DNA from 3 places in the Leptolyngbya subtilissima AS-A7 genome. Region 1 is predicted to be linked to each of the others. Evidence: predicted binding sites of a transcription regulator. Region 1 holds the regulator's gene; each other region holds the start of a gene.
The links. The regulator NtcA, encoded in region 1, controls nitrogen genes in cyanobacteria. The targets are predictions, from matches to a motif close to TTTGTANNNNNNNNTACAAA.

Region 1 (8,112 bases):
ATGTGGGCGCAAGGGTAAGAAACCTATAGAGCGGGTTTCAGGTTTTAGGGTGGTTCTAGAATAAGTCTACCCACCGTGGCTGCGATCGCAATTGAGGCACTTCAATTAGCCTCTTTGTCTGCTTAGCAGCTCTGTAACCTAATGGCAGCTCCCATGGCCCAAACCCCTGCTCAACAACTCAATGCTGTCTTTAAAGGTTGGTGGCTGGGAGGGGTCGGCCTGGTAGCTGTTGTCTTCATGACCTGGCTACCTCACAGTTACTTGCGCATGGTGAGTTGGCCATGGGCCTTGGTGTGGCAGCTGGGGTTTCTAGCTTTTGGCGGCTGGCTGGTCTGGCAGCTACGCCAGTTTCACGTGCCGTTTCGTCCCCTAGGTTACGGGCTCGATTGGGCTGTAGCCGGCACAGGTATTGTTTTAATGGTTTGCAGCCTGGCCAGCGACTTCAAAACAGTGGCCCTATGGAATGTGGTTTTAGCAACGTACTACTTTTTTTCGTTGTACTGCGGCGTCAATTGGATAAACCAAGCCCAGCTCAAAGCTACTCAGGTAGCCGCAGCGATCGCCACAACGATGCTAGGCACCACCCTAATTTCCTTACTTCTATGGCGACCTACGTCAGGGGCAGAGTTAGACGACAGTTTTTCTGCTGCCCTGCGCAATGCTATGCCCTTTGGCCACCACAATTTCGTGGGTGGCTACTTTGCTCTAGCGCTGCCGTTTGTTGCAGCCTATGCTGTGGCCTTTAAGGGATGGCTGCGGTGGTTGATGGCGGCGGCCTCGGCCTTGGCTGCGATCGCTCTCTACCTCAGCGGATCGCGGGGGGCGTTGTTGGGGATTTTGGTGTGGTTGCTTCTTATAGTCGTTGCCTTCATTGTCAACCCCAACGCTAAGGGCAGAACCCAGCGTTGGTTGCTAGGCGGACTGGGGTTAGCCGTCGCGATTAGCGCTCTAGCCAGCAACTCAAGGGTTCGCAGCTTGTTTGGCGGCCTAGATTTCAACGATCCTTCTGGCTTTGTAGTACAAGATGGCCCGGTGCTCGATCGCTACTTCCTGGCTAAGACTGCCCTTAACATTCTTAGCCATCGTCCCTTAGTGGGCGTGGGGCCAGGGGTGATGAGCCGTGTCTCAAATCTATATCGCCCGATAGAAACGGGCCTAGGTCAAGACCACTCCCAGCAGCTTCACAGTACGCCGTTTCAGCTTTTAGGAGAGATGGGGCTACTGGGTCTTGGGCTGTATTTAGTATGGCTAGTGCTTGTCGCCGCGCTCTGGCTGCGTCTATACCAAACTGTACAAGAGCCGGCTAGTCGATGGTTGCTGTATGGCGCAGGCGGTAGCTTCTTAGCCTACGGGGTATCTAGCCTCACTGACTACCAGCTTGAAAACATTGGCATTTCTACGGCGTTTGGGGCCTTGCTACTCCTGTTGCTCAGCCTAGCAAATCAAACAGAGCTGCCCTCGCTGCCTACCCTAAGTGGAGGAACCCGCCGCTATCTTAGCCTGGCCCTGGTAGCCTGGTTGGCGATCACAACCTATTTGTGGTTTGTGACCGACCTAGGCTTCTTCTTTGCCCACCGCGCCCTCAGCCGTGCAGAACGAGGCGATGTAGCTGGCTCGTTGCAACAGCTATCTGCCGCTGCCACTTTCGTTCCTTGGGATCCAACCTACCCCGCCCTATCCGGACAAATCATCTATCAACTGCTGCCTCTTGTGTCCTCGGGTGAGCAAGATGCTGTGCGCCGCGATGTCTTGACTGATCTGTATAGCGCTGTTGCGATCGCCCCCAACGATGCCTGGTTTAATTACAACATGGCGGTTCTGCTGTTACCTCAAAACCCGGCTGCCGCAGCGGACTATAGCCGCCGTGCCGTGCAGCTACTCCCCAGAAAAAATGCCTTGAGCCGCTATGTGCTGGGGCAAGCTTACCTAGCCCAAGGCCAAACCGAAGCCGCCGTAACCGCGTTTAGCCTTCAAGGCCTTGGCAATCCCGAATTTTTGACTTTGCCTCTGTGGGAGCAAGAGTCTCTAGCACCAATTAAACAGCAGGTTTTAGATCAAGCGTTAATTTACCACGAGTCCATGCTCAATGGGCTATCGCCAAAGATCCCAGGATATTCCACCTTTTACGACCAAACAGCGCTGATTCGCTGGTGGCAGAGACAACCTCTCACCGCCAACCGTGACAGGCTAAGACCAATCACGCAGGCGCTTTTAGCCACAGACCAAAGCCTCGAAGCAGCCCTAGCTATCGTTAATCAAGCCCTAGAAGCAACTCCCCAAGATCAGGCTCTATTGCTGCTTCAGGCATGGCTTTCGCCTGCCGCTGCCCAAAACTACTTTGCTCAAGCCGAGCTTCCTGCACCTGAGAAGGCACTGCTAACCGAATCGCTGGGGCAATTTCGAGATGCGCGATCGTGGTTGACTTCCTTAGTAGAACCGGTTGAACTAACTGGCCGTAGCTTGCTAGGGCTCACCTATCGCAATCGATATGCTCAAGGCATTAACTTTATTGCACCCATTGAGGGAATGGAGCAGTGGGCTATCCCTAACTTACTTGGGTTGTTTGGGGAGCTGCCCAGAGAGTTTGTGGCGCTAGACCAAGCTATAGAAACGATTCAAACTAAGCAGCTTAACTTGCCCAGTGCCGTCAAGAATCGCTTTGAAATTACACCCCTGCCTCCACTGCCCAAAAACTTTTTTAATCAGATGTGATCGCTCAGTCAGAGCAAGTGGGTAAGTTAGACCCAGGCGCAAATAACACCTCTACCGCCGCCTAACCCAAGGAGACATACACCTATGAAAGCATCTCTCAAAGCCAACCTGCTCAAGCACTTCATCGCTAAGAAAGAAGAAGGCGGCTTCACCCTAATTGAACTGCTGGTGGTTATCATCATCATCGGTATTCTGGCTGCTATCGCTTTGCCTTCTTTCCTTAACCAGGCCAACAAAGCTCGTCAGTCTGAAGCTAAAACCTATGTTGGTTCCATGAACCGTGGCCAGCAAGCCTACCGCTTAGAAAACCCCACCTTTGCTCCTGGTTTTGTAGAACTAGCCATTGGTATTCCTTCCAATACTACTTACTACAACTACACCATTGGCGCTAGTGGCCCCTTTGGCGCAACGGCTTTTGCTGACAGAGTTGATACTGCTCTGAAGAGCTACGTCGGTGCTGCCCAGCTAAACTCGGGTAGCGCAACCACAGAAGCCACCACGATTGCACTCATTTGTGAATCGACTCAAGCTAACGTGGCTGCTGCTGCCGGTGCGCTCACTAACTTCAGCACTTCTGCAAGCCAGTCGGCTACTTCTTGCACAACCGGTACCTGGAAGAAACTCTAAGTTATTGACTAGCGCTTGACTCTTAGTTTCTAATAACAAATCGGGGATCAGCTACTTGTTCTTGTGTAGCTGATCCTTAATCGTTTAAAGAAAGTTTGAAGAAGCCTCCGTCAATTCAATGTCGAGAGTTATACAAACCCTTAGGTTTGATGAAAAGGCTAGCTAGCCAAGAATGGGTTTTGTGATTTGTGCCGCTCAGAATATTTTGACTTTCGTAGCATTTCTCACTTCTTAAGAACCTATCCAAATTTGTTTGTTATTTGTTAGGCGATGGCTGTTGCGGTGAAGTGGAAAATTGGATGTGCACAAACTATCGAGCGGCAAGAAAAGAAAACAGAGGCGATTAATCGACCCAATTTGCTGCGCTGCTAAAAAACGCTGAACAAAAGCTTTGTTCAGCGTTTTCTAGTTTAATAACCCGTCTCTGGCTCCAGCGTTAGCCTCCAGCTACGGCAGGGACGATGCTGACTTCGTCGCCATCGTTAAGAGCGGTCTCTTTGCCATCGAGAAAGCGAATGTCTTCGCTATTAACGTAGAAGTTGACAAAGCGGCGTAGCTCACCAGAATCGTCACAAAGCCGGGCTTTGATGCCAGGGCAGTTGCTCTCTAAATCATTGAGCAGATCTACAATATTGCCACCACTACACTCAAGGGCAGCCTGGTTGTTGGTGAATTTTTGCAGTGGAGTTGGAATTAGTACTTTAACAGCCATGGGTGTAATAAATGAATCAAGAAAATAAGAGCAATCTGTCAGTAAGAGTATAGAGAGTAAAGTTCAAGGTTTAAACTGAAAATCAGCTACTTAAACCTTGAACCTCATACCTTAATCCCTAGACCAATACCTGCTGCCATTCCAATCGGTCGAGGGTTCGAGAGCGCTCTAGAGCACGCTCGAAGCTGTCGAGCTTAGGCTCAATGGTAAAGGGCTCGCCGATGTAACCCTGTACAGCTTCTTGGGTCTTCAATCCGTTGCCGGTGATGTAGACGACTGTAGACTCATCAGGGTTAATCTTACCGGCTTCAACCAGCTTTTTGAGCACTGCAATGGTGGTGCCGCCAGCAGTCTCGGTGAAGATACCTTCGGTTTCGGCCAGTAGCTTCATGCCTTCAATGACCTCGGCATCGGTTACTGACTCAATGTTGCCGTTGGTTTTACGAGCTATATCGAGAGCATAGATACCGTCGGCGGGGTTTCCAATGGCAATAGACTTGGCAATCGTATTGGGTTTGACTGGAGTCACAAAATCGCGGCCTTCTTTAAAGGCTTGGGCAATAGGAGAGCATCCCTCGGCCTGGGCACCGCTAAAGCGTACAGGCTTATCGTCGACGAGGCCGACCTTAACAAATTCTTGGAAGCCTTTGTAGATCTTGGTAAATAGTGACCCCGATGCCAACGGCGCCACGATGTGGTCTGGTAAGCGCCAGCCTAGCTGTTCAGCTACTTCGTAGCCCAGGGTTTTAGACCCTTCGGAGTAGTAGGGGCGCAGGTTGATGTTGACGAACCCCCAACCTTGAGTGTTGGCTACCTCAGAGCACAGACGGTTGACCTGGTCATAGTTGCCCTGCACAGCCATTACTGTAGGGTTATAGATTAGGGTGCCAAGTACTTTGCCGGCTTCTAGGTCAGCTGGAATGAATACGCAGCAGTCAAGGCCAGCATGGGCTGCGATCGCCGCCGTAGAGTTGGCCAAGTTACCTGTACTGGCACAAGACACTGTAGTAAACCCTAACTCTCTCGCTCGGGTTAGCGCCACCGACACCACCCGATCCTTAAAGCTCAAGGTGGGCATGTTGACAGCGTCATTCTTTATATAGAGTTCTTTTAGCCCTAGCTGCCGCGCCAGTCGGTTGGCGCGCACTAGGGGTGTCATGCCGGTTCCCACATCAATTGGGTTGTCGGTGCTGACGGGTAGAAAGTCTTTGTAGCGCCAAATTGACAGCGGCCCGGCTTGAATGCTGCTGCGGGTGACCCGCCTGCGAATTTCGTCGTAGTCGTAGGCTACCTCTAATGGGCCAAAGCACACATCTTCGCATACATGCTTGGCGCCTAGGTCGTAGGTCTCACCACATTCTCGGCATTTCAATGCTGAAAATGTGGGCTTGGTGGCGATCGCTTGTTCGATAGACTGCGTCATGGCGTTTTCTCTGAGATTTTCTGAGGAGCAGTTGTTAACTTCGCTAAGTTATCCAGAACGTAACACTGGAGACAATACTTGGTCAAATATACCCGACTTTTTTGGTCGGATATAGCTGAGCTTTCTTCTGCCAGTGTTTTGCGCTAGTGAGACCTACTTCTTAGTTAAGAGCGACGGTCCGAGTTGTTTTGAGTTTGCTGTCGCTCTCAGCCTCATCTGCGGCTTTTTTTATCCCTGAATGACTACTTTGGAACCCCTGAAATGGGCTCAAGATTAGCTTCGGGAGCAATAAAGTAACTTGCTATACAAACGCTTGCCTTACAGTTGAGGTTAAGTGATCTAAAGTCATGGAACGTTTGCATTGGTTAGCGTGCCAGACCAATCAGACTGCTTTATGCTTTATGCCCAAGGTGATCTGTGCTGTGGGTCTAGCTGTCATAGCGACGGCAAACCAGTAAATTCAGTGCAGATGCTCTCTGTGATGCTCTTAGCAGAACGTTATGGTAGTGACCCAAGATAAGCCCCTTGCTAATGTTTTTCGTCAGCTATCTGGAGGAGCGTTTCCCCCTGTAGTCGAATCCTACGAGCGGGGGAAAACAATCTTTTTCCCTGGAGACCCGGCCGAACGGGTGTACTTCTTGTTAAAAGGGGCAGTGAAGCTGTCGCGAGTGTACGAGGCTGGAGAAGAAATCACAGTTGCCCTGCTGCGCGAAAACAGTGTGTTTGGGGTCTTGTCGCTAATTACGGGCAACCGTTCTGATCGCTTTTATCACTCCGTGGCCTTTACTCCGGTAGAGCTATTGTCTGTTCCAATTGAGCAGGTTGAGCAGGCGCTGGAGGAAAATCCTGAACTGGCCTTGCTGATGTTGAGGGGGTTATCCTCTCGCATCTTGCAAACCGAGATGATGATTGAAACCTTAGCTCATCGAGACATGGGCTCGCGGCTGGTAAGTTTCTTACTCATTCTCTGTCGCGATTTTGGGGTGCCTAGCCAGGATGGCATCACTATTGATCTGAAACTGTCTCATCAGGCCATTGCTGAGGCCATCGGCTCCACTCGGGTGACTGTGACTCGCCTGCTGGGAGATTTGCGCCAGGAAGGTATGATCTCCATCTACAAAAAGAAGATTACTGTGCATGATCCGGTCAATCTGAGTCAGCAGTTTACTTAGTTTAGGTTTGGCTAGGTGGGGTGGTTTTGGTAGCCAAACCAGCAATCGACAATATTGGGGCGTACGAGGCTTCAACCCATGCAGTAGAGTAAGTGCAAACTCCCCTGTGGCTGGTGCATGGTTTCTGGTTACGTACTGATTTTGGCGGTCTTAATTTTGGGGGGCTTTATTGCTACCCTCGGCGATCGCGTCGGCACGCGGGTGGGCAAAGCACGTCTAAGCTTGTTCAATCTACGCCCCCGGCAAACGGCTACCTTAGTCAGCATTGCCACGGGTAGCGTCATTTCAGCCTCTACACTGGCCCTGCTATTTGGAGTGAGCAGTCAGCTGCGCACTGGGGTGTTCGAGTTGAGTAAAATTCAGGCTGATTTAGCCAACGCCGAGGCTGATTTGGCCCAGGCTCAATCTACCCAAGAGAGCGTAGAGACCGATCTGGAGTCGGCGACTAACGAACGGCAGCGGGCGCTAGCTCGATTACAAGAAATTAACCAATCGCTCAACCAGGCGGTGGTTCAGCAGGAAGCGACTGAGGGTGAACTACGCCAAACTCTAGGCCAGCTAGATGCCGTATCACAGCAGGCTGCCGCGCTGCGCCAATCGACGGACGCTCTGCGGGTTCAGCGTGATAACCTGCTGGCGCAGCAAGCCACTATTGGCAAACAGATTGCCGACCGCGATCGGGCAATTGCCAACTTAGATGAGGAGATTGCCAGTCGCGATCGGGCGATCGCCCAGCGAGAGCAGCGGCTGGCTAGCCTAGAGGGCGAGCAAGACTTTTTAGAGCAGCAGGTAGCCGTTCTGCAAACGCAGTATCAAGGGTTGTTTCGGGGCAATATTGCCCTCAACCGCAACCAAGAGATTCTAGTCGGTCAAGGTCGTGCCGAAAATCGAGAGCAGGCAGAAGAGTTTGTCACAGGCTTTTTACTTGAGGCCAACCGCTTGGTGTCTCGAGCTATTGCCCCCGGGGCTTTGATCGACCAGCAAATTTTGCTGATTGGTAATCGCGAGGTCGAGGCGTTGATTGAGCGTCTGTCCACGGGTGAAGATTACGTAGTGCGCCTGCTGTCTGCGGCTAACTATGTAACGGGCGAGCCCTGCGTGGTGCAGCAGGGTGAACCCTGTGTGCAGGTCTTTATCGATGCCACCCCTAATCAACAGGTTTATGCCCTGGGCGAGCGATTGGCAACGGTTACGCTAGATCCCCCTCCTTTGGGCGATCGCCAGCTAGTTGAGCGACTCAACCTTCTGTTGGCAGCCGCCCAATTTCGGGCCCGACAGGACGGCGTTGTCAGCGACACGCTACAAGTAGCCGATAACCGGCCTGAAACGGTGCTCAACTTCTTAGAGACTGTTCAGCAATCGGGGCAGGCTGTCGATCTTCAGGCTATTGCTGCCACTGATATTTTCACGGTAGGGCCGGTTCAAATTCATCTAGCAGCAGTGCGCGACGGGCGCATTCTGTTTCA
Region 2 (8,112 bases), on a different contig from region 1:
CGCCACCGGCCAGCCCAAGTACCAAAAGAACTTTGACCCGCTCATGCCGGGGTTCGCCTACGTCCCCTATAACGACATCGCGGCCCTAGAGGCGCTAGTTGCTGAGTTGGATGCTGAGACGCCCCAAGTCGCCGCCATTATGCTAGAGGCCCTACAAGGTGAAGGGGGCGTCTGCCCTGGTGATACTGCCTACTTCCAGCGCATCCGCCAGCTCTGCGACGAGAAAGGCATTCTGCTGATTCTCGACGAAGTGCAGGTGGGCGTCGGTCGCACCGGCACTCTCTGGGGGTTTGAGAATCTGGGCATTGAACCCGATATCTTCACCTCAGCCAAGGGATTAGGGGGCGGCATTCCTATTGGGGCGCTGCTGTGCAAAGCCTCCTGCGCGGTGTTTGAACCCGGCGACCACGCCAGCACCTTTGGCGGCAACCCCTTCGCCTGTAAGGTGGGCCTCACGGTGTGCGAAACTTTGGAGTCTGAGAACCTGCTGAGCAATGTGAAACTGCGCGGTGAGCAGCTGCGGTTTGGCCTGCAACGCCTGGTGCAGCAGTACCCAGCCCTGCTAGAGCAGGTGCGCGGCTGGGGGCTGATCAATGGCCTAGTACTTCAGCCCAACTCCACCATTAAGTCAGTGGATATAGTCAAAGCGGCGATGGATGAAGGTTTGCTGCTGGTGCCCGCTGGACCGCAGGTGGTGCGCTTTGTGCCACCGCTGAACGTCAGTGCTGACGAGGTGCAGCAGGCGCTCATGGCGGTGGAGAAAGCTGTGGCCATGCTGGTTAAGCGGGAGCATGCTTAGTACACGCTTGAGTTCATTATTAGGTCGTTAGGACGCTCTGTTCACTCCGCCCTAACTCCAAAATAGCCGGCGGCTTTCCCCTCTGGGGACGCTTCGTGTTGGTAATGCTTGCCACCAAGACAAACAGCTCCATTAGCCAACGGCTATTTTTTTTAAGCAACTCCGATCGCGGGTGAAGATACTCAAGCTCAAAAGCCTCCTCTTCGAGGAGGCTTTTGCTAATTCTGGTTCTATTCTTCTAGGTTGGTGTCTGGGTCAAGGGGTATGCCAATCGGGTCAGTATTGGGTAAGGTGCCTTGCATACCCTCACCTGGGATATCAGGATTGTTCTGCAAGTTAACCTGTCCCTGCTCGGAGGATTGATCCACTGTAGACGGCCCGCTGACTGTGGCAACGTCTGCTGTTTTGGCGTCTCCACTGGTAGAGGCGGTTGAGAAATTGGTGGCAATCGGAGACTCAACCGGATCGCCCTCGGGTTGGGCTTCGCCAGCGGCAGCATGGGCGTCAAGCATAGCGCTGCCGGAGGCATTAGTAGGTGCCATCAGCTGGGCGTGCTCTGACGCAATGACGGCCTGGTCAGGATTGGTCTGCTGATTGGATAGTGTGGGTTCAGACATGGGTTTATACCGGGTTAGGAACAATTAATAGCTTTGGGAAATGGCTGTGGTCAGCAGCCAGCTTGTAACCCTCTGACCTGCGACAATCATGGTCGCAAGGGCGGGATGCTTAGACGCTTTCACGTATAGGCTGCCTGTGCGGATCCAGCCTTTGTGGGTGCCTCGCTCATGCATGCCGTCCTCAGGCCGATAGAGGGCGTTGTCCTCACGCTCGCGGGAGGAGCGATTAGCGTGATGAGAGGGGTAGGTCCAAAATTCCATCAGCTTGTCCATAAGGCGCTCCGGGTTAGGACTGGGCAGTCAACCAAGTCATCGCTTCACGGGAAATATCAGCAGGAACTGTGTGCCCGCCATTAAATTCTCGATAGCGGGTGTCGTAGTGCGCCTGCTGCAATTGTGGGACGATTCTACGGCTGCAACTGTCGATCGGTAGCACCGGGTCTTGGGTACCGTGGGAGATGAAGATATGGGGTTCTCCTCGCTGGGCTGCGGGAGCCATAAAACCAGGGGAAAAAGCTATTACATGGGTAAATAAATCCCCGTTGGTAATGCCCACCGAGAGTGCATAGGAAGCCCCATCGGAAAAACCTGCGATCGCAACTCGGCTCGGGTCTATTGCGTAGCGCCTAAAGGTCTGGGCCAGCGCCCGATCCATCACAGCAATATCGGGGCCATAGTCGCCGAGAATGTCATCCCAGGTGCGCCCCCGTGACTCCACAGCCAGCGGTATCAGCCCATAGGTGTCGGCTAGCCCTGCCAAAATTCTGAGTGCCCCTTCCGCATCGCCGCCTGCACCGTGGAGCATCAGCACCAAAGGCACTGGGGTATCGGGCTGATAGCCTTTGGGCACATAGATAAACCCATCTCGCTGGCTTTCCAACTCTAGGGGATGTAAGCCTCTAGCAGCCCCTGCTTCAGTGGGCGGACTGGGGCGAGAAAGAAGAAAACCTGTTTCCTGTTGTGTGCTGTTCACAAGCTGTGTGCTTCCTGAGATATGGTCGGCTGTGCAGGCCGCTAGCGCAGCAACAGCACCCACCAATCCCCTCTTAAGAAGTCTTCGCCGCGTCAGAGTTAAGGGACTGTTCATCACTTCCCTTGGGCACGTTTTCTAGACAACCAAAAGATGATGTTGAGAGGATGAAAACAGTCTAAAAAGATACCCGTAGTGACGGCCTCTTACTAACAGCCTTTTAAGGCTAGAAACTTCTCTATCTAATGGAATATCTAGATATTCAGGCTATGTTTTTTGAACAGATTTTCTGCTGCTAGAAAGTGAAAGATTGGCAAATTTTAGGTCGTTTTACTCACCGCACCAATAGGTTTATCGATTACTTTCAAATCTAGTGCTACTGCCGCAACAGAAGCAATCACAATCAGCCATAAAAGAGGCCAGGGTTTAATACCCTGGCCTCTTTTATGGCTTACCCTTTAAACAAGGGCTAATCCACTCGCTCTAGCAATCGTAGTAGAGAGCCAGTTCGTAGGGGTGGGGCCGCAGGCGCATGGGGTTAACTTCGTTGTCGAGCTTGTACTCGATCCAGTTGCTGATGAAATCTTCGGTGAAGACGCCAGTGCTGGTCAAGAAGCTGTGGTCAGCTTCGAGGGCCTTGAGGGCATCCAGCAGCGAGCCGGGGGTAGACGGAATCTTCGCTAGCTCCTCGGGACTGAGGTCGTAGATATCCACATCCAGCGGGTCGCCGGGATCGATTTGGTTTTTGATGCCGTCGATACCAGCGCAGAGCATGGCTGCAAACGCCAGGTAGGGGTTCGAGGTGGCGTCGGGGCAGCGGAACTCAAGGCGCTTGGCCTTGGGGTTGTCGCCCGAGAGGGGAATGCGCACGGAGGCCGAGCGGTTGCCCTGGGAGTAGGCCAAGTTCACCGGCGCTTCAAAGCCGGGCACCAGACGCTTGTAGGAGTTGGTGGTGGGGTTGGTTAGCGCCAACAGGGCGGGGGCGTGCTTGAGAATGCCGCCGATGTACCACAGAGCCATCTGGCTCAAGCCGGCATAGCGATCGCCCGCAAACAGAGGCTCACCGTTGTTCCAGATTGACTGGTGGGTGTGCATGCCAGAGCCGTTGTCGTTAAACAGAGGCTTGGGCATGAAGGTGACGGTCTTGCCCCACTTCTTGGCGACGTTCTTAATGCAGTACTTGTAGATCATCAGCCAGTCAGCGGCCTCGATCAGCCGACCAAAGCGAATGCCCAGCTCGCACTGACCACCGGTAGCCACTTCGTGGTGGTGCTTCTCGATCGGCACGCCCAGCTTGGCCATGGTCAGCAGCATTTCGCTGCGCATGTCTTGGGAGGTGTCGGTGGGGGCGACGGGGAAGTAGCCCTCCTTGTAGCGGGGTTTGTAGCCCAGGTTGCCGCCTACTTCTTCACGGCCAGTATTCCAGCGGCCCTCGACGCTATCGACGTAGTAGTAGGCCGAGTGCTCGTTTTGGTCGAAGCGCACGTCATCAAAGATGAAGAACTCAGCTTCGGGGCCAAAGAAGGCGGTGTCGCCCAGACCGGTGGACTTGAGGTACTCGATCGCCTTGGTTGCGATCGCCCGAGGGCAGCGAGCATAGAGTTCTCCGGTGCGGGGCTCCTTAATGGTGCAGATCATGCTCAGGGTCGGCTCCGCCATGAAGGGGTCGATCCAGGCGGTGTTGGGATCGGGCACCATCATCATGTCTGATTCGTTGATGGCCTTCCAACCCCGAATGCTGGAGCCGTCAAAAGCTACCCCATCGGTAAAACTGCTCTCGTCAATCTGGCTCTTGTGCAGAGTGAGGTGCTGCCAGATACCCGGCATGTCAATAAATTTCAGATCAATTAACTCAATGCCGTCATCCTCAATCCATTTCAGGATGTCTGCTGGGGTTGCCATGAACTACTCCTTAGCCTCTTTAGCGTTCAAACGTGGGGAAACCGATTTAACTCGTCGTAGATGATGCCCTGGCTCCGTCCCAATTTCCCTGCCAAATCGGCAAGGCTGCAACAGGCAAGCCCTATACAACACCGGTTTGTTGGCACGGGCACTCTGACCCTGCTGGTTCCACAGGTATCAACTCATCAGAATTATCCTAGGGAGAGGGGTTAGCCCGTTTTGTATCACCTAATACTTTTTGTCAGGGAAAGCCAACAAAAGCGCTAGGTCAGTCCATGATGTTTTGTAACAATTCGCTCATAAAGCCCCGCCTCTGACGGGCCTGAGCAACCCAGGGGTTAGGCCCCCGTGGTAAACTTCTTCGAAGATTAAACCTGGCAATTTATCAGGGTTTTGGCCCTTAGGGTTAGAGCCTTTAGCCAGAGACGGGCAGCCTGCGCCTGCCACCATTTATAAAATGCTGTTTGCCAAGTGAGAGTTGGGAGAAACCACCTATGCGGGACGCTGTCACCACGCTAATCAAGAATTACGACAACACTGGACGCTATCTCGATAGCAGCGCCCTCGACTCTATTAAGTCCTACTTTGACAGCGGTCTCGATCGCATCAAGGCGGCGGCAATCATCAGCGCTAACGCCGCTGGCATTGTCAAAGAAGCAGGGGTTACCCTGTTTGCGCAAGTCCCTGAGCTGATTCGCCCCGGCGGCAATGCCTACACCACCCGCCGCTACGCTGCCTGCCTGCGCGATATGGACTACTACCTGCGCTATAGCAGCTATGCCCTAGTAGCTGGCAACCCCGACGTGCTCGACGAACGTGTGCTGACCGGGCTGCGCGAAACCTACAACTCCCTGGGCGTGCCCATTGCCCCTACGGTGATCGGCATTCAGCTGATGAAGGACCTCGTGAAGGCCAAGGTGCAAGAAGCGGGCGTAGCCGATCCCTCCGTGGTCGACTATCCCTTCGACTACATCACCCGTTCGATCAGCGAGACCAGCATCTAAGCGAAATCGGAGGAATGGTGTAGCGAACGGCTGCTTCGTGACGCCCCTTCCCCTGGCTCTGGGTATAGACTTTGGCACCTCTGGGGTGCGTGCCGCTGTGGTCAATCCACAGCGGCATTTGTGCTGGCAATATCGCCAGAGCTACCCCGACTTGCCGGCTCCAGAGTGCTGGCGGCAGGGGCTCTTTGCCCTGCTAGAGGCGCTGCCGAGGGCGATCGCTCCCCAGATCGGCCGAGTGGCGATCGATGGCACCTCGGCCACCGTGCTGCTGTGCGATCAAGCGGGGGAATCGCTTACTACCCCACTGCTCTACAACCATCCCTGTAGAGAATCTTTGGCAACCGTCAAAGCCTTGGCCTCTGCTCAGAGCCCCGCTGCCAGCGCCACGTCGAGCCTGGCCAAGCTGGTGTGGTGGCATCAGACGTTGCCTTCCTCAATCTGGAATCAAGCGACGTATTTACTGCACCAGGCCGACTGGCTTAGCGCTCAGCTCCACGGTCAATGGGGGCTGAGCGACTACCACAACAGCCTCAAGCTGGGCTACGACGTGGGCGATCTCAGCTATCCCGCCTGGATGCAAGGGCAGCCGTGGAGTCGGGTGCTGCCTCGCGTGCTGGCACCGGGAGAATTAGTGGGGTGCGTGACGGAAACCGTCGCCCAGCGGTTTGGCCTATCGCCCCAGTGTCAAGTATTCGCAGGCACCACCGACAGCATTGCGGCTTTCTTGGCCAGCGGCGCGATCGCCCCAGGCGATGGGGTCACATCCCTGGGCTCAACCTTGGCCATCAAGCTGCTCAGCGACCAGCGCGTCGATATAGGCGACTATGGCATCTACAGCCACCGGCTAGGAAGCCACTGGCTAGTAGGCGGTGCCTCTAACAGCGGCGGTGCCGTGCTTGAAAAATTTTTTGACCGAGAGGCTTTAGCCACCCTGAGTCAGCGCATCGATCCAGCCGTGCCCACGGAGCTAGACTACTACCCCTTGGTGCAGCCAGGGGAGCGCTTTCCCATCAATGACCCCACCCTGGCTCCGCGTCTCTCGCCGCGCCCTGAGGATGACACCGCGTTTTTGCACGGCCTGCTAATGGGCATTGCCCGCATCGAGCAGCGCGGGTACGAGTTGCTCACCCAGCATGGGGCATCGCCCCTACGGCAAATTTTCACGGCTGGGGGCGGTGCCGCCAATGAGACCTGGCGTCAGCTGCGAGCTACCCTGCTGCCAGTGCCCATCAAAAACGCCGCCCCGGTGGAGGCGGCGGTCGGTAGTGCTTATTTGGCGCTGGGGTGGCTAAAGGATACGATTGAGTGATCCTTAAAGCGGGTGAAGGGGCGCGATCGCTCTGCCTTGCCCCCAGCTGCTCGGCTACGAATTAAGCTTATTGTCCCGGCGATATTGCAGGTAAGCCGCAACGAAAAGCCCGGCCAGGGTGACAGGAATAAACCCTAGAACAATGCCACTTAGCAAAGGCTCAACCACAGCAATACTCCTTGTCTCAACAAAAATCTATGGTCTAACCATAACACTAATCAGGGCCTGAACTCAGGCCTTCAACCGCTAACCCCATGCCGGTCTGTCAGTTTAAGCACCCCGGTCGAACTAGCGCTCTGGCGCGATCGCAAACGCAAGTTAGTGGCTTCGTTACCAATGCTGAAAAGAAGCTATTTCAACGGGAAGGTTTTTGGGGTCAAGCTTGGCCTTGGCGATAGTGTAGGCAGGCCGCAACCAGAGCTTGCGCGACCTCTGGACAGCCGCCCCAGTGCAGGTGCAGGTATGAGGCATGAATACGATGCGATCCCCAGCCCTCAGCGGCATGGCGCTGCGTTGCTCCGTAGCGCTTGAGTTGATACAGCGGCGAGGGAGATGGTGTTTCTGCCTCGGAGCGGTGAAACTCGTGCCCCCATATAGTTTGACCGCTCTGCAAGAGTAAGCTGTCTTGTTCTGCCAAGGCGTGACGGTAGCCCAGGGTGAGTCGTCCGGTCATGCGCACGCTGGTGGGCAGCACTCCGACCATAGGCCAGGCGTTGTCGTTTAGATCGACCAGGGTAGTGGCTAAATACATCAACCCGCCGCACTCAGCGTAGATAGGTAAGCCTCGACAAATGAGGGCGTTGAGCATTGAGCGCAAGCCCTGGTTAGCGGCTAGTTCCGCCCCAAATATTTCGGGAAAGCCGCCGCCGAAGTACAAGCCATCGGCATCGGCAGGAGGCTGGGCGTCCCGCAGCGGGCTCCAGGGAATAATCTCGGCCCCCAGGGCGGTGAGAATGTCGAGGTTGTCGGGGTAGTAGAAGCTGAAGGCGGGGTCTTGGGCGATCGCGATGCGGGGAGTGGGGGAGTGGGAGAGTGAGAGGGTGGGAGAGTGGGAGGGTGGGAGAGTGGGAGGGTAGGGAGTGGGGTTGGAAACAAGAAGGGGGGTGAGGGCGGGCCAGTCGAAGGAGGTGTGGCCGAGGTGGGCGAGGCGGGTGAGGATGTCGGGAAGTTGGGGGAGTTCGGCGGTGGGGACTAGGCCTAGATGGCGATCGGGAAGGGCGATCGCCGTTTGCCGGCGCAATACGCCAAGAATCGGCAGATCGATGCTGGCTAGGGCATCGGTGAGGAGTTCGAGGTGGCGATCGCTGCCGACTCGATTCAGCACCACCCCAGCTAGTTTCACCTGAGGATCCAGCGTACGGTAGCCGTGAATAATCGCCAGCACCGATCGCGACAGGCGGCTGCAATCGACCACTAGCAACACGGGCAGGTTCAGCAGCCGGGCGATATGGGCAGTGCTGGCGACATCTGAGAGCCCAGACGCGCCGTCAAAGAGACCCATGACCCCTTCG
Region 3 (8,112 bases), on a different contig from region 1:
CTCGTATTTTCTGGCCCCACCGGGGTCGGCAAAACCGAGCTGTCTAAGGCTCTAGCCGTGGCTCTGTTTGGCTCCGAAGAGGCGATGATCCGCCTCGATATGTCGGAGTTTATGGAGAGCCATACAGTATCAAAGCTAATTGGTTCGCCTCCGGGCTTTGTGGGCTATGACGAAGGCGGTCAGCTGACTGAGGCAGTGCGTCGCCAGCCCTACAGCGTCATTTTGATGGATGAGATTGAAAAGGCTCACCCCGAGGTGTTTAACGTGCTCTTGCAGGTGCTTGACGACGGCCGCCTGACCGACGCCAAGGGGCGGGTGGTGAGCTTTAAGAACACCCTGATCATCATGACCTCAAACATTGGCTCTCAAGTCATTGAGAAGGGCGGTGCTGGTCTGGGCTTTGACTTCGCTACCACCGATGCGGCTACCAGCCAGTACAACAACATCCGCAACCTGGTCAATGAAGAGATGAAGCAGTACTTCCGTCCGGAAATGCTGAACCGAATCGATGAGATCATCGTCTTCCGTCAGCTCACCCGCGACGAGGTCAACCAGATCGCTGATCTGATGCTCGAGCAGGTCAACAAGCGCATCGCCGATCGCCAGATGACAGTTACCCTGTCCGACGCCTTCCGCACTAGGCTAGCGGGCGAGGGCTATGACCAGCGCTACGGGGCTCGCCCCATGCGTCGGGCGATCGCTCGCCTGGTCGAAGACACCCTGGCCGAGGCCATTCTGTCTGGCGCTTTGGAGGAGGGTGACCGCGCCTGCCTCGACATTGACGAAGCCGGTAACCCCGTTGTTACCCCCCAGCGCGAGCCGGCTCTGGTAGGATAACCCTGGACGTTGCTGCCAGCCTGCCAAACCATGGTGAATCTCCCCCCCGACCCGCCCAACCCGTCTGACGCTAGTCGCCGCGTTGGCGACACTGCTCCCCGAACGCGTCGCACCCTTGAGCCTGACGAGCTGTTGGCAGTAGTGCTGGCCTTCTTGGGTATAGGCTCCATCCTGTGGTGGGGCCTGACCCGCAGCCAGGGGCCACTGGCCGACCCGGATCTGCTGTCGCGCCGTGTCGAGGAGCCGTCTTCCCTTGCCCAGCCAGAAGTGGAGGGGGCGGAGGAAGATTTTGAACCGCGCACCTTTGAACGGGGCGATCGCCCTCAACAGGATCCTGCCGCTGGGGGACCAAGGTTTGGCCCTGAAGAGCAGCGCTCTTCGGTGGTGACTAGGGAATCACCATCGGGTGTTGTGCTTCCAGTTAATCCTAATGAGACGCCGAGCGACCCTTCAACCGAGGTTGTCGACTCCACTCAACCCCTTGATATTTCTGACGTACCGACCACCTACTGGGCCTACCCCTTCATCAAGGCTATGTTTGATGGTGGCTACCTGCCCAATTTTCCTGAGAGCAGCTTTCAGCCAGATCAACCCCTGACCCGGGCTGAGCTAGCGGCTCTTCTCAATGAGGCCTTTGGCGATGTCCCCCGGGAGGGCTCGGTGCGCGCTTTTGTCGACGTGCCCAGCAACTACTGGGCCGCCCCAGCGGTTGACAGCGCCGTCTCTCAAGGCTTTATGAACGGCTACCCCGAAGGCGACTTTCGCCCCGACCAGGCGGTGCCGCGCTATGAGGTGCTAGTCTCCCTCGCCTCTGGTCTGGGGCTAACCGACTCGTCTGCCCCAGATCAGACGCTGCAAGCTTTTGTTGACCTCAGTCCGTTGCCCACCTGGGCCCGACCCAAGGTGGCTGCTGCTGCTGAAAACGCCCTGGTGGTGAATCACCCCAACCGCGACCAGCTCAAGCCGGCCCAGGCGGCTACCCGCGCCGAGGTTGTCGCAATGATTCACCAGGCTCTGGTGCAGCAGGGCAAGCTACCGGCGGTAGAGTCGGAGTATGCGGTGCCCTAGGGAAACTGCGAGGGAATAAGAAAGATGAGGGGGGGTGAGGAGAACAAATACATTCTCCCCTTCCTCATCGCTCCACATCCTGATCTTCTCCACGATTCCTTTATTCTCTGTTCTGCCCAGCACAATTTCCTATGCCTTGATCCCACCGTCTGATAGACTGGGAAATCGAGATGGGGAACGCGAAACCCACTAAATATAGGCAGTTTGGAGGATTGATCCCGTGGAAAGTACCCTCGGTCTTGAGATTATTGAGGTTGTCGAACAGGCTGCGATCGCATCGGCCCGGTGGATGGGCAAGGGCGAAAAAAATATCGCTGACCAGGTGGCAGTCGAAGCCATGCGGGAGCGCATGAACAAAATTCACATGCGCGGTCGCATTGTGATCGGAGAGGGCGAGCGGGACGATGCTCCGATGCTCTACATCGGTGAAGAGGTGGGCATTTGCACCCAGCCCAACGCTACCGATTTTTGCAACCCCGACGAACTGCTCGAAATTGACATTGCCGTTGACCCCTGCGAAGGCACCAACCTGGTTGCCTATGGCCAAAACGGTTCCATGGCCGTCCTGGCAATTTCTGAGAAAGGTGGTCTGTTCGCTGCTCCTGACTTCTACATGAAGAAGCTGGCGGCTCCGGCCCAGGCCAAAGGCAAGGTTGACATCAACAAGTCGGCCACCGAAAACCTGAAAATTTTGGGCGAATGCCTCGATCGCGGCATCGACGAGCTGGTAGTGGTGGTCATGAAGCGCGATCGTCACAACGACCTGATCAAAGAGATCCGCGATGCCGGTGCCCGCGTCAAGCTGATTGCTGACGGCGACGTTGGTGCGGCTATCTCCTGTGCCTTCTCTGGCACCAACACCCACGCCCTGATGGGCATCGGTGCTGCGCCCGAAGGAGTAATTAGCGCTGCGGCTATGCGCTGCCTAGGTGGCCACTTCCAAGGCCAGCTAATCTATGACCCTGCGGTAGTCAAAACCGGCTTGATTGGCGAAAGCAAGGAAGCCAATATTGCCCGTCTCAACGAAATGGGCATCACCGACATCGACAAAGTCTACGATGCTCACGAGCTGGCCTCAGGTGAAACCGTGCTGTTTGCTGCTACCGGCATCACCCCCGGCGAACTGATGGAAGGGGTGCGCTTCTTCCATGGCGGCATGCGAACCCAGTCGTTGGTAATCTCTAGCCAGTCCAAGACCGCTCGCTTTGTGGACACCATCCACATGGTTGACCAGCCCAAGGCTCTCCAACTGCACTAGGTGCTCTTAGGCCTAGTGAATGCCTGACTTGATCCCCCTTGCCCTCCATAAGGAAGGTAAAGAGGCTGTCTTGGACAGCGTTGACTCGGGGGGATCTAGTCTTGGCAAATAAACACTGACGGGCGTAAAAACGCCCTAGAGTACGGGTTAAATTCGTTAGCCTAGAGATGCGGGATCCTCGCATCTCTTTTTTTGGGCCTTGTTACAGTTTTTGATGGACTTTTGTTGAGTTTCCTTGAGTCGGGCCCTGTTTATCTCTAACTTCAAACATATTGGCAATTGTGTATACAGCAACCTTCGGGCGGCCATTCCTAGGCGACCAGGCTCCCCCCAAGGATCTGTCAACACCATAAAATTAGGTGACTACTAAACGCGTGGAGGAAGAATGAATATCGCCGTAATTGGCCTGAGCCACAAAACCGCCCCGGTGCAAATTCGCGAAAAACTTAGCATTCCGACGGCTCAGACAGGTGACGCGATCGCCCATCTCACCCATTGCCCCCACATCGACGAAGTCTCCATCCTCAGCACCTGCAACCGTCTCGAAATCCACATCGTGACCGAGGAAACCGAGCAGGGCATTCGCGAAGTAACCCAGTTTCTCTCCGAGCATAGCGGCCTGCCCCTCCACGAGCTGCGCCAGCACCTGTTCATCCTGCTGCACCAAGATGCCGTCAACCACCTAATGCGGGTGGCCGCGGGCCTCGACAGTCTAGTGCTGGGCGAAGGGCAAATTCTTGCTCAGGTGAAGCATGCTCACCAGCTGGCTCAGCAGCACAAGAGCATTGGCCGGGTGCTAGATCGCCTGCTGAAGCAATCCCTCACCGCCGGTAAGCGCGTGCGCAGCGAGACCAGCATCGGCACCGGGGCCGTCTCTATCAGCTCTGCCGCTGTAGAACTCGCCCGCATGAAGGTGCCCCACCTGAACAGCTGCCACATCAGCATTTTGGGCGCGGGTAAAATGGCTCGCCTGCTGGTGCAGCACCTAGTTTCTAAAGACTCCGCCTGCACCATCACCATTCTCAACCGCACCATCGATCGCGCCAACGAGCTGGCTAAGCAGTTCCCCGATGCCAACATTCGCACCGGTACCCTCGCTGCCATGCTGGAGACGGTTGAGGCCTGTGATGTGGTGTTTACCTGTACTTCGGCCACCGAGCCAATTCTGGATCGCGACAATCTGGCCCCGCTGGTCAACAACCGCACCCTGATGGTGTTTGACATCTCGGTACCCCTCAACGTTCACACCAACGCCAACGAGCTGGACAACGTTCACGCTTTTAACGTCGATGACCTGAAGGCCGTGGTCGCCCAGAACCAGGCCAGCCGTCGCCGCATGGCTATGGAGGCCCAGGTGCTGCTCGACCAAGAGGTGGAGAGCTTTATGGACTGGTGGCGTTCCCTCGACACCGTGGGCACGATCAGCAGCCTGCGCAGCAAGGTCGAGACCATCCGCGAGCAGGAGCTAGAGAAAGCTCTGTCGCGCTTGGGCAGCGAGTTCGCCGAAAAGCACCAGGAAGTGATTGAGGCGCTGACTCGGGGCATCGTCAACAAGATTCTTCACGACCCCATGGTGCAGCTGCGTGCCCAGCGCGACATTGAGGCTCGCAAGCGGGCAATGCAGACCCTTCAGGTGTTGTTTGACCTAGAGACCACTTCCAACGAAAAGTACAGCTAGCGTCGTTAAACGGATTTCTAGCTTAGTTCACTTAGAACCCAGGGTTTAAAAAACCCTGGGTTCTTCTGCCTGCCACAAGAACGTTCAGTAGGCGGTGTAAGATATCGAGCATCCTGATGTTGGCTTGAGCATACATGGCAACTCCCTTTCGCGTTGGTGTGGCAGGCCCGGTGGGCTCGGGCAAGACGGCCTTGGTAGATAGCCTGTGCAAGGCGCTGCGCGATTGCTACTCCATTGCCGTAGTCACTAACGACATCTACACTCAGGAAGACGCTCAGTTCTTAGTGCGCAGTCAGGCGCTCAGCCCCGATCGCATCGTTGGGGTCGAGACCGGCGGCTGCCCCCACACCGCCATCCGCGAAGATGCCTCAATGAACTTGGTGGCGATCGAGGATCTCGAGGCTCGTTTTGATCCCCTCGATTTGGTGTTTGTGGAAAGCGGCGGCGACAACCTGGCCAGCACCTTCAGCCCCGAGCTGGTCGACTTGACCCTCTATGTTATCGACGTGGCCGCTGGGGACAAAATTCCTCGTAAGGGCGGGCCAGGGATTACTAAATCTGACTTTTTGGTAATCAACAAAATCGACCTGGCTCCAATGGTCGGTGCAAGCTTAGAGGTAATGGAGCGGGATGCTCTCAGGATGCGAGGCGATCGCCCCTTTGGTTTCACCAACCTCAAAACCCAGGCGGGTCTAGCCACCATTATCGATTTCATTAGCTACCACGCAGCGGCTGAACCCGTAGCGTTAGTTCCTTAACTAGACCTGTTTTAAGAGCGTAGTGCAGAGTTTTGGCAAAGCCCGGTTGAGGTCCTAGTGCCGATACATTTGTGGCGATCGCCCAAAATCAGTCTTTAGAAAGAGGTCACTCTAACCCACACATCTCAGAAACGTTACAAAGAAGTTGAGGCCTTTGGTACTCTAGGCTACATTTACTGCCAATCACACCTCCTAATATCCACTCTGACGGTCTAAGTAATTTCTCGATCAGACAGTCTTCCATTAAAGAGTCAGGAGCGAGGTTGAATGGTAACTCGATTTAATCGACGTAAGTTTTTGGTGTATGGGTCTGCGACCCTGGGCACCTCTATGCTGCTCAAAGCCTGTGGCGGCAGCACCACCACTGATACCGGTGCCACCGACGCTAGCACCGATACTGCCGCCGCCGATGGCGAAACCATTAAGGTGGGCATTCTGCACTCCCTCAGCGGCACCATGGCCATCAGCGAAACCACGGTGGTCGATGCTGAGATGCTCGCTATCAAAGAAATCAACGAGGCTGGCGGTGTCTTAGGCAAGCAGATTGAAGCCATCACAGAAGATGGCGCCTCCGACTGGCCTACCTTTGCTTCCAAGGCCGAAAAACTGATCGATGACGACCAGGTAGCCGTTGTGTTTGGCTGCTGGACCTCAGCCAGCCGCAAGGCCGTGCTGCCCGTATTCGAGTCAAAAGACCACATGCTGTGGTACCCCGTGCAGTACGAGGGCCAAGAGTGCTCTAAGAATATCTTCTACACCGGGGCTGCTCCCAACCAGCAGATTGAACCGGCGGTAGATTGGTTGCTCGAGAACAAGGGCAAAGACTTCTTCCTGGTGGGTTCTGACTACGTGTTTCCCCGCACCGCCAACACCATTATCAAAGAACAGCTGACGGCTAAGGGCGGCAACACCCTGGGTGAAGACTATCTGCCCCTGGGCAACACCGAAGTTACCCCGATCATCACCAAAATCAAGGCTGCTATGCCCGACGGCGGCGTGATTTTCAACAGCCTCAACGGCGACAGCAACGTGGCCTTCTTCAAGCAGCTCCAGGGCGCGGGCATGGGGCCTGACCAGTACCCCGTGATGTCGGTGAGCGTGGCAGAAGAAGAAGTTCGTCAGATTGGCCCCGAGTTTCTGGTGGGTCACCTGGCATCTTGGAATTACTTCCAAACCGTTGAAACCCCCGAAAACGAAAAGTGGGTTGCCGACTTTAAGTCCGAGTTTGGTGACGACCGAGTGACCAACGACCCTATGGAAGCCGCCTACATCATGGTTTACCTATGGAAGCAGGCCGTGGAAGCCGCAGGCAGCTTTGATATTGCTGAGGTGCGGGCAGCGGCCTACGGTCAGAGCATGGCCGCCCCCGAAGGTACCGTGACGATGAATGCCAACCACCACCTCTCGAAGACCGTACGGCTTGGGGAAGTTATGGATGACGGCATGTTTAACATTGTCTGGGAAACCGACGGCCCGATTGATCCGGAGCCCTGGAACCAGTTTGTGCCCGACACCATCGGTTTTGCCTGCGACTGGTCTGACCCCGCTAAGGGCGGTAAATTTGAGGTCTAGGGTTAGGCTGTAGCCGCGATCGCGGCACTGTCGAACAGTAGTTTGGCGGGGGTGCAGCAAGCTGTGTCCCCGCCCTTCGCATAGAGTCGGTCAAATACTTAGGTAAACACCTATCTTGCCGTTTGGCGAGTTGCTAGAAGATTGAACCGCTCGACCTAGAGCTTTGGCTTTTTGCCTAGCTAATTTCTCAAAAAGATAAAGGGTAAAACAGCCCCAAGTGACGGTGGAGATCAAACCTTTAACCAGGCGAAAACTGTAAAGGGTGAACATTTCTTCTCTGCGGGGCACCTTATATTCCACTGAGATTGTGGCTAGCTTTTATGGCAGGCCAATTAACATTTGTTAAGTAGCGCGTTGTTCCTAAATCGGTAAAGGCTGTGTTGGAAGGCTTAATTGGTGGCCTTTTTAATGGCATTAGCATTGGTGCGGTGCTGTTGATTGTGGCATTGGGCTTAGCGATCGTGTTTGGCTTGATGGGGGTCATTAATCTGGCCCACGGCGAACTGATGATGTTTGGGGCTTACACCACATTTGTGGTGCAAAATGCGGCCAAAAGCATTGGGGGGATTGCTCCTGATCTATACATATTTGCGGCCCTGCCTCTGGCGTTTTTGGTGGCGGCTTTACTGGGCTTGCTGCTAGAGCGAACGGTGATTCGTTATCTCTATGGACGTCCCCTAGAAACGCTGTTGGCCACCTGGGGGGTGAGCCTGATTTTGATTCAGTTCATCCGCAGCGTCAGCCTGCCGATGGTAATTGGTCTGGGTATTTTTGGGGTGTTATTTTTAGTTGGTCGCTGGGTGCTGACGCGCTACACCGACTGGGAGCGTATTCAAGCCTGGGCTAACCCGGTATTTTTGGGACTGTCAGCGGCGATCGCGGTGCTGGCCTGGATTTTGATCGGCAACGCTGGCAGTGCTAAGTTCTCGCGAGCCTGGTTT

Region 2: the regulator NtcA is predicted to act here: its motif matches at 4,507-4,526, upstream of glnA (type I glutamate--ammonia ligase).
Region 3: the regulator NtcA is predicted to act here: its motif matches at 5,754-5,773, upstream of urtA (urea ABC transporter substrate-binding protein).

What each region holds. Positions count from the first base shown of each region.
Region 1 is NZ_JAMPKY010000010.1:279,740-287,851, forward strand. It holds gene NC979_RS21120 (O-antigen ligase family protein) at 154-2,712, shown strand; gene NC979_RS21125 (type IV pilin-like G/H family protein) at 2,797-3,339, shown strand; gene NC979_RS21130 (MoaD/ThiS family protein) at 3,776-4,051, opposite strand; gene thrC (threonine synthase) at 4,170-5,474, opposite strand; gene ntcA (global nitrogen regulator NtcA) at 5,975-6,646, shown strand; gene NC979_RS21145 (DUF3084 family protein) at 6,764-8,112, shown strand, end outside.
Region 2 is NZ_JAMPKY010000007.1:177,940-186,051, forward strand. It holds gene NC979_RS16300 (aspartate aminotransferase family protein) at 1-799, shown strand, start outside; gene NC979_RS16305 (hypothetical protein) at 1,030-1,416, opposite strand; gene NC979_RS16310 (hypothetical protein) at 1,441-1,677, opposite strand; gene NC979_RS16315 (alpha/beta hydrolase-fold protein) at 1,703-2,389, opposite strand; gene glnA (type I glutamate--ammonia ligase) at 2,870-4,288, opposite strand; gene apcB (allophycocyanin subunit beta) at 4,783-5,292, shown strand; gene NC979_RS16330 (FGGY-family carbohydrate kinase) at 5,330-6,601, shown strand; gene petG (cytochrome b6-f complex subunit V) at 6,656-6,769, opposite strand; gene NC979_RS16340 (cobyrinic acid a,c-diamide synthase CobB) at 6,978-8,112, opposite strand, start outside.
Region 3 is NZ_JAMPKY010000007.1:286,700-294,811, reverse strand. It holds gene NC979_RS16780 (ATP-dependent Clp protease ATP-binding subunit) at 1-837, shown strand, start outside; gene NC979_RS16775 (S-layer homology domain-containing protein) at 868-1,905, shown strand; gene glpX (class II fructose-bisphosphatase) at 2,126-3,163, shown strand; gene NC979_RS16765 (glutamyl-tRNA reductase) at 3,549-4,841, shown strand; gene ureG (urease accessory protein UreG) at 4,976-5,599, shown strand; gene urtA (urea ABC transporter substrate-binding protein) at 5,867-7,171, shown strand; gene urtB (urea ABC transporter permease subunit UrtB) at 7,549-8,112, shown strand, end outside.